DNA from 3 places in the Pseudocitrobacter sp. 2023LY-00077 genome. Region 3 is predicted to be linked to each of the others. Evidence: predicted binding sites of a transcription regulator. Region 3 holds the regulator's gene; each other region holds the start of a gene.
The links. Region 3 encodes Fur, which represses iron uptake genes when iron is present. Its sites were predicted from a motif close to ATAATAATGAGAACNACTATCAA; they were not measured.

Region 1 (4,203 bases), on a different contig from region 3:
CGGCCCCATGATGGCGTGCACTTCCCCTGGTTTTACATCAAGGCTCAAGCCGCGCAGGATTTCTTTCTCTTCAACGGCAACCTGTAAATCTTTAATACTTAACATAGAGATCCCTTAATCCTTATCCGACGCTGTGTTCGAGGCTTATCGCCAGCAGTTTTTGCGCTTCCACGGCAAACTCCAGCGGCAGCTCGGAGAAGACGTCCTTACAGAACCCGTTAACGATCATCGAGATCGCATCGTCCTCGCTGATCCCGCGTTGCAGGCAGTAGAACAGCTGATCTTCACCGATACGCGAGGTGGTGGCTTCATGTTCCAGCTGTGCGCTGTTGTTGCGGCATTCGACATACGGGAAGGTGTGCGCGCCGCAGTCCGGGCCAATCAGCATCGAGTCACACTGGGTGAAATTACGCGCATTGGTCGCGGTCGGCATGATTTTCACCAGCCCGCGATAACTGTTCTGGCTGTGTCCGGCGGAGATCCCTTTCGAGATGATCGTCGATTTGGTGTTTTTGCCGATGTGGATCATTTTGGTGCCGGTATCGGCCTGCTGATGTCCGCTGGTCAGCGCCACCGAGAAGAACTCGCCAATCGAGTTATCACCGCGCAAAATGCAGCTCGGGTATTTCCAGGTAATGGCGGAACCCGTTTCTGACTGGGTCCATGACATTTTGCTGTTTTCGCCTTCGCACAGGGCTCGCTTGGTGACAAAATTCAGGATCCCGCCGGTGTTGTTATCGCCGGGGAACCAGTTTTGTACCGTGGAGTATTTCACTTCCGCATCTTTGTGGATGATGACTTCCACCACCGCCGCGTGCAGCTGATAACTTTCACGCACCGGGGCGGAACACCCTTCGATGTAGCTCACATAGCTGCCTTCATCGGCAATCAGGATCGTGCGTTCAAACTGACCGGTTTTTTCGGCGTTAATTCGAAAATAGGTCGACAGCTCCATCGGGCAGCGCACACCTTTCGGGATGTAGATGAAGGTGCCATCTGACGCCACCGCCGCGTTCAGCGCGGCAAAAAAGTTATCGTTCGACGGCACCACCGTGCCCAGATACTGTTTCACCAGTTCCGGGTGATCGTGGATTGCTTCGCCGAACGAACAGAAAATAATGCCCTGCTCAGAGAGTTTTTCCCGATAGGTGGTGGCCACAGAAACCGAATCGAATATCGCATCGACGGCCACTTCTTTGCCTTCGCGCACCGGTACGCCGAGCTGATTAAACGCCGCTTCGACTTCATCGGTGAGGAAGGTATTGGCGCCCGTCTGTTGCACCGCGCCCGGCTCAGAGGCACAGGTTTCATCGCAGTTACCGCAGGACGGCGCAGAGTAGTAGCTGTAATCCTGATAATTGAGCGAAGCATAGTTCGCTTTCAACCAGTGCGGCTCTTTCATCTGCTCCCAGGCGTGGAAGGCATTCAGGCGAAACTCGAGCATCCATTCGGGCTCGTTGCGTTTTGCCGAAATGGCACGGACCACCTCTTCGTTGATCCCTTTTGCCAGTTCATCGGTCTTTAACTGGGTGAAGAAGCCCTCTTTGTAATTCAGCGGGCCGCCGGTCCAGGTTTTGACATCGTCAGTTGCTTCAGTATTGCGCGTCATAATCGTACCGCCTATACCCCAAAACTTTCGCCGCAGCCGCATTCGTTCTGCGCTTTCGGGTTATGAAATTTAAATATCTGATTTAATCCTTCGCGCACGTAATCCACTTCGGTGCCGTCGATAAACGGCATCGCCGAAAGAGGCACCCACAGTTTTGCGCAGTCAGACTCAAATAACAGGTCATCGGCATGGGGCTCGGTTACCGTATCCAGCACATAGCCAAATCCGGCACAGCCGGTCTGCTTCACGCCGAGGCGCACGCCCTGCATACCTGGTTGTTTGCTGACCAGATTGCGAATTTGTGTTGCTGCCGCGGGCGTTAACGTCAGGCCACGCCAGGCAAAATCATTCGGATCAAACGTTCCAGTATCTACTTCCATTGGTCTACCTCATCGGTTAAGCCATCGAAGGCATAACACTATGTTAGTGATAATGATTATCACTTCAACCCATCTGCAACAGGGGTATTACCTTCGGACCTGTTTTACAGCGGCTTTTTATAAGCATAGACCCTGATTCTGCGGGCAACCGGGATAGATGATTTTTTACAACTCTTTGAAAAATAATAGATTAAGAAGAGGTAATTACTGGAAGTGGTTGATGAATAAAACATGCATCGCTAATGCCTATTTATTTGATAGCTTTTCGGCCTCTCTGCGCCTTTCAGCTCACATCCTCGGTACGCTAACTTGCCGGATCGCCAAATCTGACCTAAATCATTGATGACCCCTTCAAAACTATCGGGAGAAATCATGGGTTATTATGTGCTTAAGAAGTCAGAAAAAGCCGTTGCGCAGCCGTGGTATTTTTTACTGAAGGCCGATAATCACGAAACCATCGCCACCAGTGAGATGTACTCAAGCAAGGACGCGGCGAAGAAAGGTATTGCCTCCGTTCAGAAGAACGGCGCGAGCGAAACGATTAAAGACGATACGGCGCAATAAACAAAAGGCCCAGGGATTTGGGCCTTTTGCATCTGTTTTACACCACGGCGGTGGTCAGGCGCGATGTGCAACACAAGCGCCCTTCCTCATCGAAGATTTCGATTTGCCACACCTGGCTGCGACGCCCGGTGTGGATCGCTTTACAGACGCCGCGAACCCGGCCGCTACGCACCGAGCGGATATGGTTGGCATTGATTTCCAGCCCGACAACTTTTTGATCGCCCTCGGTACAGAGATAGCCCGCCATTGAGCCCAGTGTCTCGGCCAGAACAACGGACGCTCCACCGTGTAACAGACCGAATGGCTGATGCGTGCGATGGTCAACGGGCATCGTCGCCTCCAGCGCATCATCGGTTAACGCAACATAGCGAATATCCAGCAGCGCCATCATCGTCCCTTCGTTCATCGCATTCAGGGCATCGAGGGTCGTCTGTCGTCTCCAAATCATCCAATAATCTCCAGAAGTGCCTGTAACGGATGGCGCACGCCATTACCTTCCACGCGCTTCACCTGACTACGACATGAGTATCCGGTTGCCAGGCAGCGATTACGCGGCAGGCGTTGCATGGCCTGCTGCCATGATAGCGCATAAATCCCCAGCGAGTTTTGGTGGTTTTTCTTTTCGTGGCCATAGGTTCCCGCCATCCCGCAGCAGCCGACGTTGACGTTTTCCAGCTTCGCGCCAAACCGGGCAAAAATGGTAGCCCACTGTTTTGGCGCGGAAGGCAGTGCGGTAACCTCGGTACAGTGCCCAAACAGATACCAGGGCTCGCCGCCGGATTCGTGGCTATCGATACCGTCCAGTGCCTGAGGCAGCCATTCATGGACCAGCATGACGTTGAAATCACCGCGTTTATCGCCCAACACTTGCTTGTATTCATCGCGATAACACAGCACCAGCGCCGGATCGACGCCCACCATAGGAATGCCCAATTCCGCCACACGGTTCAGGTAATCCGCCGTTTTACGTGCGGTTTTGGTAAAGCGGGTGACGAAACCTTTAATATGCTGCGCTTTACCATTGGGTGAGAACGGCAGCAGCACAGGTTGAAGGCCCAGCTTATCGATCAGACGAATGAAGTCGGCCACCACCTGCGCATCGTAGTAGCTGGTGAAAGGATCCTGCACCACCAGCACGGTCATCGCTTTTTGTTCGGGTGTTAGCGCTTCCAGCTGTTCCAGCGTCATATTGGCGGAACGGTGAGAGATCATCTGCTTTTGTAACGATGGCGCGGAAAGCATCGGCAAATCAATCATGCCAATGTGTTTTTCCGACAGCTTGCGTACCAGCGGTTGATTCATAAAGAAGTTAAAGGTTTTCGGCGCGCGCGCCATCAGCGGCGCATAACTTTCAACCGTCGCCACCAGATGATCGCGTACCGGACGCAAATAACGCGTGTGATAAAGCTGTAAGAAACGCGCGCGGAAATCCGGCACATCAATTTTGATTGGGCATTGGGTGGAACAGGCTTTACAGGCCAGACAGCCCGACATCGCCTCTTTCACTTCGTGGGAGAAATCGTATTCTCCCTTACGCGCGTGCCAGCTGTTGCGGGTACGCTCAATCAATGAACGCAGGCTGGCGCGTTTGCCCGGCAGTTCTTTCTCCAGCAATAATGGATCGACCCCACGATCGGCCAACAAACGCAG
Region 2 (4,203 bases), on a different contig from region 3:
TCAGGCGTTGCCAGGTCTGGATAAACAGGCTCTTCAGATGCGGGATGTGATAAACCGGCAGCTCCATCACGAACGGGGAGGCTTCACCACGCATGATGGTGTATTTGAGCATCAGACCGGTGAGGATCGCCATCACGATGCCCAGTACGTAAAGCGAGAAGACCGCCAGCGCGCCCTGTTGACCAAAGAACGCCGCCGCGAAGACGGCGAAGATCGCCAGACGTGCGCCGCAGGACATAAACGGCGCCATCATGATAGTCATCAGACGTTCACGCGGTGCGTCCAGCGTACGTGCACCCATCACCGACGGCACGTTACAGCCGAAACCAACAATCAGCGGCACGAAGGATTTGCCCGGTAGACCAAGTGACTGCATCAGGCGGTCCATAACAAACGCCGCACGCGCCATGTAGCCGGAATCCTCAAGAAAGGAGAGGAACAGGTACATCATGCCGATTTGCGGTACCAGAGGTAGTACGGTGTTGATCCCGCCGCCAATCCCCTGGGCGAGGAAAATCGTCAGCCATTCCGGGAAGTGCAGTGTTGCGCCAATCCATTGAATGCCGTGAATAAAGATAGCGACCGAGCCGCCGTCGAAAATAGGCTGCAATGCGCCGCCGATGTTAATCGCCAGCAGGAACATCAGGTACATGACAAATAGGAAGATCGGCAGCCCCAGCACGCGGTTGAGTACGATTTTATCCACGGCAGCGGTGAAGCGGCTTGGCTCGGCGGTGAGCGTATTACTGACGCTATCGCAAATGGCGGAGATGCTCTGGTAACGCGCATCGGCGATATGCAACGCCGGGTCATCCAGCTCGTCGCTCAGGTTAGCCAGCGCGATATCGAGTTTATCTGCCGCATCGCCCGCATAGGCGCGGCTATAGATATCGCCTTCCAGCATCTGCATACCGAGCCAGTGGCGCTGTTTTGCCGGAATAGACTCCGGCATCGCGCGCGCCAGATTCTCTGCTTCACGCAGTAGCGGCGCGGCGTAGTGCACCAGCTCAATCTCATCGTTGCTTTGGTAGCGGTCAACCGCCAGCTTCAGTGCGTCGATCCCGCGGCCACGGGTGGAAACCAGCGGAACGACCGGGCAACCCAAACGGGCGGAGAGGGCATCGATATCAATGCGGATTTTCTGTTTCTCCGCGATATCAAGCATGTTGAGCGCCACGATGCAGGGAATGCCCAGCTCAAGGAGTTGCAGCGTCAGATAGAGGTTGCGCTCGAGGTTGGAGGCATCGACGACGTTAATCAGAAGGTCGGCGTCGCCGCTCAGAATATAGTGGCAGGCGATTTGCTCATCGAGCGAGGTTTGCGAGGAGATGGTGGTCAGGGAGTAGGTCCCTGGCAGGTCGACCAGCGTGACGTTGTGGTCGGTCGTTGAAAACAACCCTTCTTTACGCTCGACCGTCACCCCGGACCAGTTACCCACGCGCTGACGTGCGCCGGTTAATTGATTGAATAATGTTGTCTTGCCGGAATTAGGATTACCAATTAAGCCAATGGTTAGTTTTTTCATTTTTTGTGAACTCTATAACAGCTAAATCGGATTAACGAGAAATGGATTCAAGATCCAGAAATTCCAAATCTTTTTTGCGTAGGACTAAACTGACTCGACGCGTTTCAATATGAATGGGGTCGCCTAATGGCGCGACACGCACTACCTGGAAAGAGGAGCCGGGCAGCATACCAAGCGACAGCAGTTTCTGACGCCAGGCTGGGCTGATTTCACGGGAGAAGCCAGTAATTTTCCACGCACTATCAGGAGTAAATTGCATAGGGCCTACTTATTTCATCGCGAGTCACTGTCGCGCGGGTTCAACAGAAACGAACGGAAAGGCGCGCGAACATGAGAGAGGTTAATTAATCTACAATACGATGATAATGAGAATGGTTTGTATCTTCAATAGATAAAATGTGACCGGATGTTCTTTCTGAGAATAAAGTGGCGCAAAGTTGATTTGGCTCAAAACAATTCGGGTAAACCGTATGTTTGTTTATTTCATTGAATGTTAATGCGGTGATAATAATGCTAAATATAAAAACAATTAATCTATTTCCGAAATAAAAAGCCCGATAACGTTTATCGGGCCCACAGACGTTTCTGGTTTGTAGGCCGGGTAAGCGCAGCGCCACCCGGCAACACAAACCGCACGCGTTAGCGTTTTTTCCCCATCGCCGCCGCCAGCGCATCCATCATCGCGCTGTTACCCGCAGGTTGCGCATCGCGACCGCGTGGTTTTGCTGCTTTGGCCGCCGGGCGATTACCCTGGTTGCGCTCATTGCTATTACCGCCGCGACGGGCGTTGGTTTCACCCGGCTGCTCGTCCAGACGCATGGTGAGCGCAATACGTTTACGCGGCAGGTCCACTTCCAGCACCTTCACTTTCACGATATCGCCGGCTTTCACCACCGTGTGTGGATCTTCCACAAACTTATCCGCCAGCGACGAGATGTGAACCAGGCCATCCTGATGCACGCCGATATCCACAAACGCACCAAAGTTGGTGACGTTAGTGACCGCGCCTTCCAGAATCATCCCCGGCAACAGGTCATTCATGGTTTCTACGCCATCAGCGAACTGCGCGGTTTTAAACTCAGGACGCGGGTCACGGCCCGGTTTTTCCAGCTCTTTAATGATATCGGTGACGGTTGGCACGCCGAAACGCTCGTCGGTGAATTCAGAGGCTTTCAGGTTACGCAACTCGCTGCTGTTGCCCATCAGATCTTTCAGCGCCTGCTGAGTCCGCGCCAGGATACGCTCGACCACCGGATACGCTTCCGGGTGCACCGTTGAGGCATCCAGCGGGTTGTCGCCGTGGTTAATACGCAGGAAGCCCGCGCACTGCTCGAACGCTTTTGGCCCCAGACGGCTGACTTTCAGCAGTTGCTGACGGTTCTGGAACTGACCGTTCTCATCACGCCAGCTGACAATATTCTGCGCCATCATGCGCGTCAGGCCCGCCACGCGAGTCAACAGCGGAACGGAAGCGGTATTCAGGTCTACGCCGACGGCGTTTACGCAGTCTTCCACCACCGCATCCAGCTTGCGCGCCAGCGAGGTCTGGCTAACGTCATGCTGATACTGGCCGACGCCGATGGATTTCGGGTCGATTTTTACCAGCTCGGCGAGCGGGTCCTGCAAACGGCGGGCGATAGAGACCGCGCCACGCAGAGAAACGTCGAGGTCCGGGAATTCCAGCGCCGCCAGTTCAGACGCGGAGTAAACCGATGCGCCTGCTTCGCTGACGATCACTTTCTGCGCCGTCACTTTCGGGAACTGTTTCTGCACGTCGAGGAAGAAACGCTCCGTTTCGCGCGAGGCCGTACCGTTACCGATAGCGACCAGCTCAACGTTATGTTTCTCGCACAGCGCCGCGACTGCAACGGCTGCTTTCGCCGCCTGACCCGTGTGCGGATAGATGGTGTCGGTGGCGACCAGTTTGCCGGTGCCATCAACAACGGCCACTTTCACGCCGGTACGCAGGCCCGGATCGAGGCCCATCGTCGCGCGCAGGCCCGCAGGCGCCGCCATCAGCAGGTCGTGCAGGTTACGGGCGAAGACGTTAATTGCTTCGTCTTCCGCGCGCTCGCGCACGGTGCCCATCAGTTCGGTTTCCAGGTGCATCAGCACCTTGATGCGCCATGTCCAGCTCACCACGCCTTTGCGCCAGCTATCCGCCGGGGCGTTGTTCAGGCGCAGGCCAAGGTGATCGATAATAATCTGTTCGCCGTGGCTCTCTTTCGGCGGCTCGTCGAATTGCGGGTCGGCATTCAGCGAGAGTTGCAGGATGCCTTCGTTGCGGCCACGGAACATCGCCAGCGCGCGGTGAGACGGCACGGTAGAAATCGGTTCGTGATGGTCGAAGTAGTCGCGGAATTTCGCGCCTTCTTCCTCTTTGCCTGCCACCACGGTCGCCACGATGTGGGCGTTTTTCCACAGATAATCACGCACTTTCGCCAGCAGGCCCGCGTCTTCAGCAAAACGCTCCATCAGGATATAGCGTGCGCCATCCAGCGCGGCTTTGGTGTCGGCCACGCCTTTGTCGGCATCGATAAATTTGGCGGCTTCCGTTTCCGGGTCATGCGACGGTTCGTTCCACAGCAGCTCAGCCAGCGGTTCCAGCCCGGCTTCAATGGCGATTTGCCCGCGCGTGCGACGTTTTTGTTTATACGGAAGGTAAAGGTCTTCAAGCT
Region 3 (4,203 bases):
AGTTTCTGCTGAAGTCGTTTGTTGACGGCGAGTGGCGCTTTAACGTACCGGTGCTGTGGGATCAGTACCCGCACATCGTCGGCTGGGAGACGATTCCGGCGTGGGATCATCCGGCACTGTTTATCCCCGGCGGAAATTCGCCTTATGTTACCGAAACTTACCGTAACGACCTGCTCTCGCAATTCCCACAGGCGCGTGCGCACGTCATTGCAGGCGCTGGCCACTGGGTGCATGCGGAAAAACCGGACGCGGTGCTGCGCGCCATCCGCCGATATTTAGCAGACTGATTAAAAACTCAACGACCGCGCGCCATTATGGCCGTGGTCGTTGGCGTGTCGGTTGCACTGATGTATGATTGCGCGCTGTCTGCACCGGGCGTTTCCCGGTAGCTTGTTTCCCCGAAGTCACTCTGAATCATGGCAAAAGAACAAACGGACCGAACGACAATTGATTTGTTCGCAAATGAGCGTCGGCCGGGAAGACCCAAAACCAATCCGCTTTCGCGTGACGAACAGCTGCGCATCAATAAGCGTAATCAATTAAAACGCGATAAAGTTCGCGGTTTGAAGCGCGTCGAGCTGAAACTCAATAACGATGCGGTAGATGCCCTGAACGAACTGGCAACCGCGCGCGATATGAGTCGCAGTGAGCTTATCGAAGAGATTCTGATGAGCCAGTTAGCCCTGCTTCGCGCGCAGGAAAAGCTCTGAAAATTTCATAAAATCCCGCTTTCATGTAGCAGAGTGTGCAGTCCGGTACGATTGCTGATTCCGCACCCTTCTCTGTTCTGCTATGATTGCCCTTATCTGTGGGCAATACGCCACCACCATATCATTAAGTTTCAAGAGGTTATTTAACTCATGGCAATCGTTGGCATTTTCTTTGGTAGCGACACCGGCAATACCGAAAATATTGCAAAAATGATTCAGAAACAGCTTGGTAAAGACGTTGCCGACGTGCATGACATTGCCAAGAGCAGCAAAGAAGACCTGGCTGCATTCGACATTCTGCTGCTGGGTATCCCTACCTGGTACTACGGTGAAGCCCAGTGCGACTGGGACGATTTCTTCCCGACGCTGGAAGAAGTTGATTTCAATGGCAAACTGGTTGCACTGTTCGGCTGCGGCGACCAGGAAGACTATGCGGAATACTTCTGTGATGCGCTGGGCACTATCCGCGACATCATCGAACCGCGCGGTGCGACCATCGTCGGCCACTGGCCAACAGCGGGTTACCACTTCGAAGCCTCTAAAGGCCTGGCCGATGACGACCACTTCGTAGGTCTGGCTATTGATGAAGATCGTCAGCCGGAACTGACCGCTGAACGTGTAGAAAAATGGGTAAAACAGATTTCTGAAGAGCTGCATCTGGAAGAGATCAAAAACGCCTGATTCTTGATGCGGCGTGACTTTTCAAATCACGCCGCATTAATAGGTAGAAGCAATCAAAATAATAGCTACAATTTTTTAACTTTTGAGCGTAAATCTGTACAATATCTTCTGAATTTAGCGAGTTTGCTGGTCAAGCCTCGTTTTCGAAATCTTTATTCGCCCAGGTCTTGCTGTTTTCATTTAGAAGGCGTCATTCTATAATGAGACGCATTACACTCGGTGCACTCTCTGTGATACTTCCGCGTTTGGAAGTCAATCGTTTAGCAACAGGACAGATTCCGCATGACTGACAACAATACCGCATTAAAGAAGGCTGGCCTGAAAGTCACACTTCCCCGGTTAAAGATCCTGGAAGTGCTTCAGGAACCAGACAATCACCATGTCAGCGCGGAAGACTTATACAAACGCCTGATCGACATGGGTGAAGAGATTGGTCTGGCGACCGTCTACCGCGTTCTGAACCAGTTTGATGACGCGGGCATTGTCACGCGCCATAATTTTGAAGGTGGCAAGTCCGTTTTCGAACTGACTCAACAACACCATCACGATCACCTGATCTGCCTCGACTGCGGCAAGGTTATCGAATTCAGCGATGATTCCATCGAAGCTCGTCAGCGTGAAATTGCCGCGAAACACGGTATCCGCCTAACCAACCACAGCCTGTACCTGTATGGTCACTGTGCTGAGGGCGACTGCCGCGAAGATGAACACGCGCACGATGGCGTAGAGAAGTAATTTCTTCGAGATTCTGAAAAGCCAACCTTCGGGTTGGCTTTTTTATTGCCTCTGTAAAGACAAAAAAAGCCGGAGACGCTTTAGGTCCCCGGCTCTGTGCAGGCCTTATTGTCTTACTTTGTCGTGTTATTACTGCGAATTTCCTGCCAGATTAACCCGCAATCTTTCTTCACGGCCTGATCGTTACCGGTTTTTCTCGCCAGAATGCACGCCTGATAATCGCTTACCCGCACGGTCTCCTGATTGGCAAACTGCTGGTGCGCCTTCTCCTGCTTCAGCACGTTCAGCACCTGCTGGCAGGCTTCGATTTTTTCCGGCGAGCCTTCTGCGGTGTTGATACAGGCGCTATAGGCATCTTTTAAACGCGTATCTTCTTTTGGTGCTTCAGACTGAGCGCAGCCCGCCAGCGCCGCGACCAGCGCAGCAATCATCACTATTTTTTTCATGTTATTAGCCTTATACGACACGGCGGGCTCTGCGGCCCGCCTGAATACTTATCAGAAGATGGTGAACGGTGCGATAACCATAAATTTCACGTCACGTTCATCCTGGAAGATGTTGCCGTAACCACCGCTCCAGCTCGGGATATCCGAGTGGTTGTCGTACTGGGTGAAGTGCAGTTTTAACAGAGTACCTTTCGCGCGCCCTTCCTGTACGGTGTATGCCACATCGAAGCTGTAAGAAGACTCTTCGATAGTTTTGTTTTTGTCGTAGTACGCGTCCGGGTTGATCTGCCAGGTAGACGGTTTGGCATCCCAGGCGTAGACGTATGATGCACCTACAGCCCAGCCCGGCAGGTTCCAGTTCTTCAGGTCATACATCGCACCGAAGAACACCGCTTTTTCGCCGTTGGCGTTGAAGTCAGAACGGTTATCCCACCACACATCGAGGCGACCGTTTGAGGAGGCGTAGGTTGGCGTCATACGCTGCAGGAAGTAGCCCTGCTGGCCTTCAGCCTTAACCCAGGTCCCTTCCAGACGCAGGTCAACCTGCCCCACTTTGTAACCGAAGGTCAGCGCCTGCAACCACGCGGTGCCGTCATAAATATCGTTTACGGTGCGGTCATCCACTTTATCGCGGGTACCGTAGAACTGATAGCTGGTAGACAGCGGGCTACCGGCGATATCAAATTTGTAGCTGGCTTTGGCAAAGTACTGATCGACATAGCCTTCCGCCTGACCAAATGCCGCTTCCAGCACCAGGTCATTTTTGAAGTCATATTTCATACCGATGGAGTGCAGATAATCGACTTTCGTGCGCTTATCGTTCTGGTAGAAATTATCCATTTCGATATGCCATGGGGCCTTATATTCATTGGTCCACATGTAGGAGAAGCTCAGCGCACCAGCATCGCCGTAATCAAAGTTCGCGCCCGCTTCTGCACCCTGATAGGTGCCTGGCATAAAGCTCCAGTGCGGCGCTAACAACGTTTGACCGGTCGGCTGAATATAACCACCACGCGCCCAAACCGGGCCATACTTAAATTTCGCAGCGGCTTTATAAAGGCTCACACCGCTTTTATCGCCGGAGTAATCTTCCGAGTAGCCTTTATTTTTAGACGAGAACGCAATTTCGTTCGGGTGACCACTTTCTGAGGATTCTGCCATTTCGATAGCGGTAAACGCCGCAATATCGAGGCCGAACATATCAGCAGCATAGCCGGACTGGAAATCGAGGTTGGCGTTCCAGGTGGAGTGAGAAAGGTTAGTTTTATATTTGTCGTTATCGGTCACATCTTTACGGTCACGCTCACGCTGCCAGTAATAGATGCCACCCGTTAACGTGGAGTCATCGATAAAGCCTGCTGCACTCGCCTGGGGAACAACGACCAGGCCCGACATTGCTGTGACACCGGCAATAGCCAGCGCCAGCGTACTACGTTTGCCACTGAACGTACGCATATGTGTATCCTCTTTGACTTTTAAAATGCCGCTGCAAAGCAGAGGCTAAAAATAAAAAACTGATAAAAAAGTAGCGGGTGAAAAGCACCTTTTGCTACAGGATTAGAGTATTTTTCGCGACGCGAATTATCAATCCTTTTTCGCAAGCAAAATGCAGGACTATGACAAAGCGCACA

Region 1: the regulator Fur is predicted to act here: its motif matches at 2,030-2,052, upstream of sufA (Fe-S cluster assembly scaffold SufA).
Region 2: the regulator Fur is predicted to act here: its motif matches at 1,885-1,907, upstream of feoA (ferrous iron transporter A).

What each region holds. Positions count from the first base shown of each region.
Region 1 covers NZ_JBSPEI010000008.1:25,345-29,547, reverse strand. The annotation lists gene sufC (Fe-S cluster assembly ATPase SufC) at 1-105, opposite strand, end outside; gene sufB (Fe-S cluster assembly protein SufB) at 122-1,609, opposite strand; gene sufA (Fe-S cluster assembly scaffold SufA) at 1,621-1,989, opposite strand; gene ACWWFX_RS11870 (YegP family protein) at 2,362-2,553, shown strand; gene menI (1,4-dihydroxy-2-naphthoyl-CoA hydrolase) at 2,591-3,001, opposite strand; gene ydiJ (D-2-hydroxyglutarate dehydrogenase YdiJ) at 2,998-4,203, opposite strand, start outside.
Region 2 covers NZ_JBSPEI010000003.1:60,784-64,986, reverse strand. The annotation lists gene feoB (Fe(2+) transporter permease subunit FeoB) at 1-1,525, opposite strand, end outside; gene feoA (ferrous iron transporter A) at 1,557-1,784, opposite strand; gene ACWWFX_RS04735 (Tex family protein) at 2,165-4,203, opposite strand, start outside.
Region 3 covers NZ_JBSPEI010000007.1:153,415-157,617, reverse strand. The annotation lists gene ybfF (esterase) at 1-287, shown strand, start outside; gene ybfE (LexA regulated protein) at 417-710, shown strand; gene fldA (flavodoxin FldA) at 861-1,391, shown strand; gene fur (ferric iron uptake transcriptional regulator) at 1,674-2,126, shown strand; gene chiQ (ChiQ/YbfN family lipoprotein) at 2,240-2,572, opposite strand; gene chiP (chitoporin ChiP) at 2,624-4,027, opposite strand.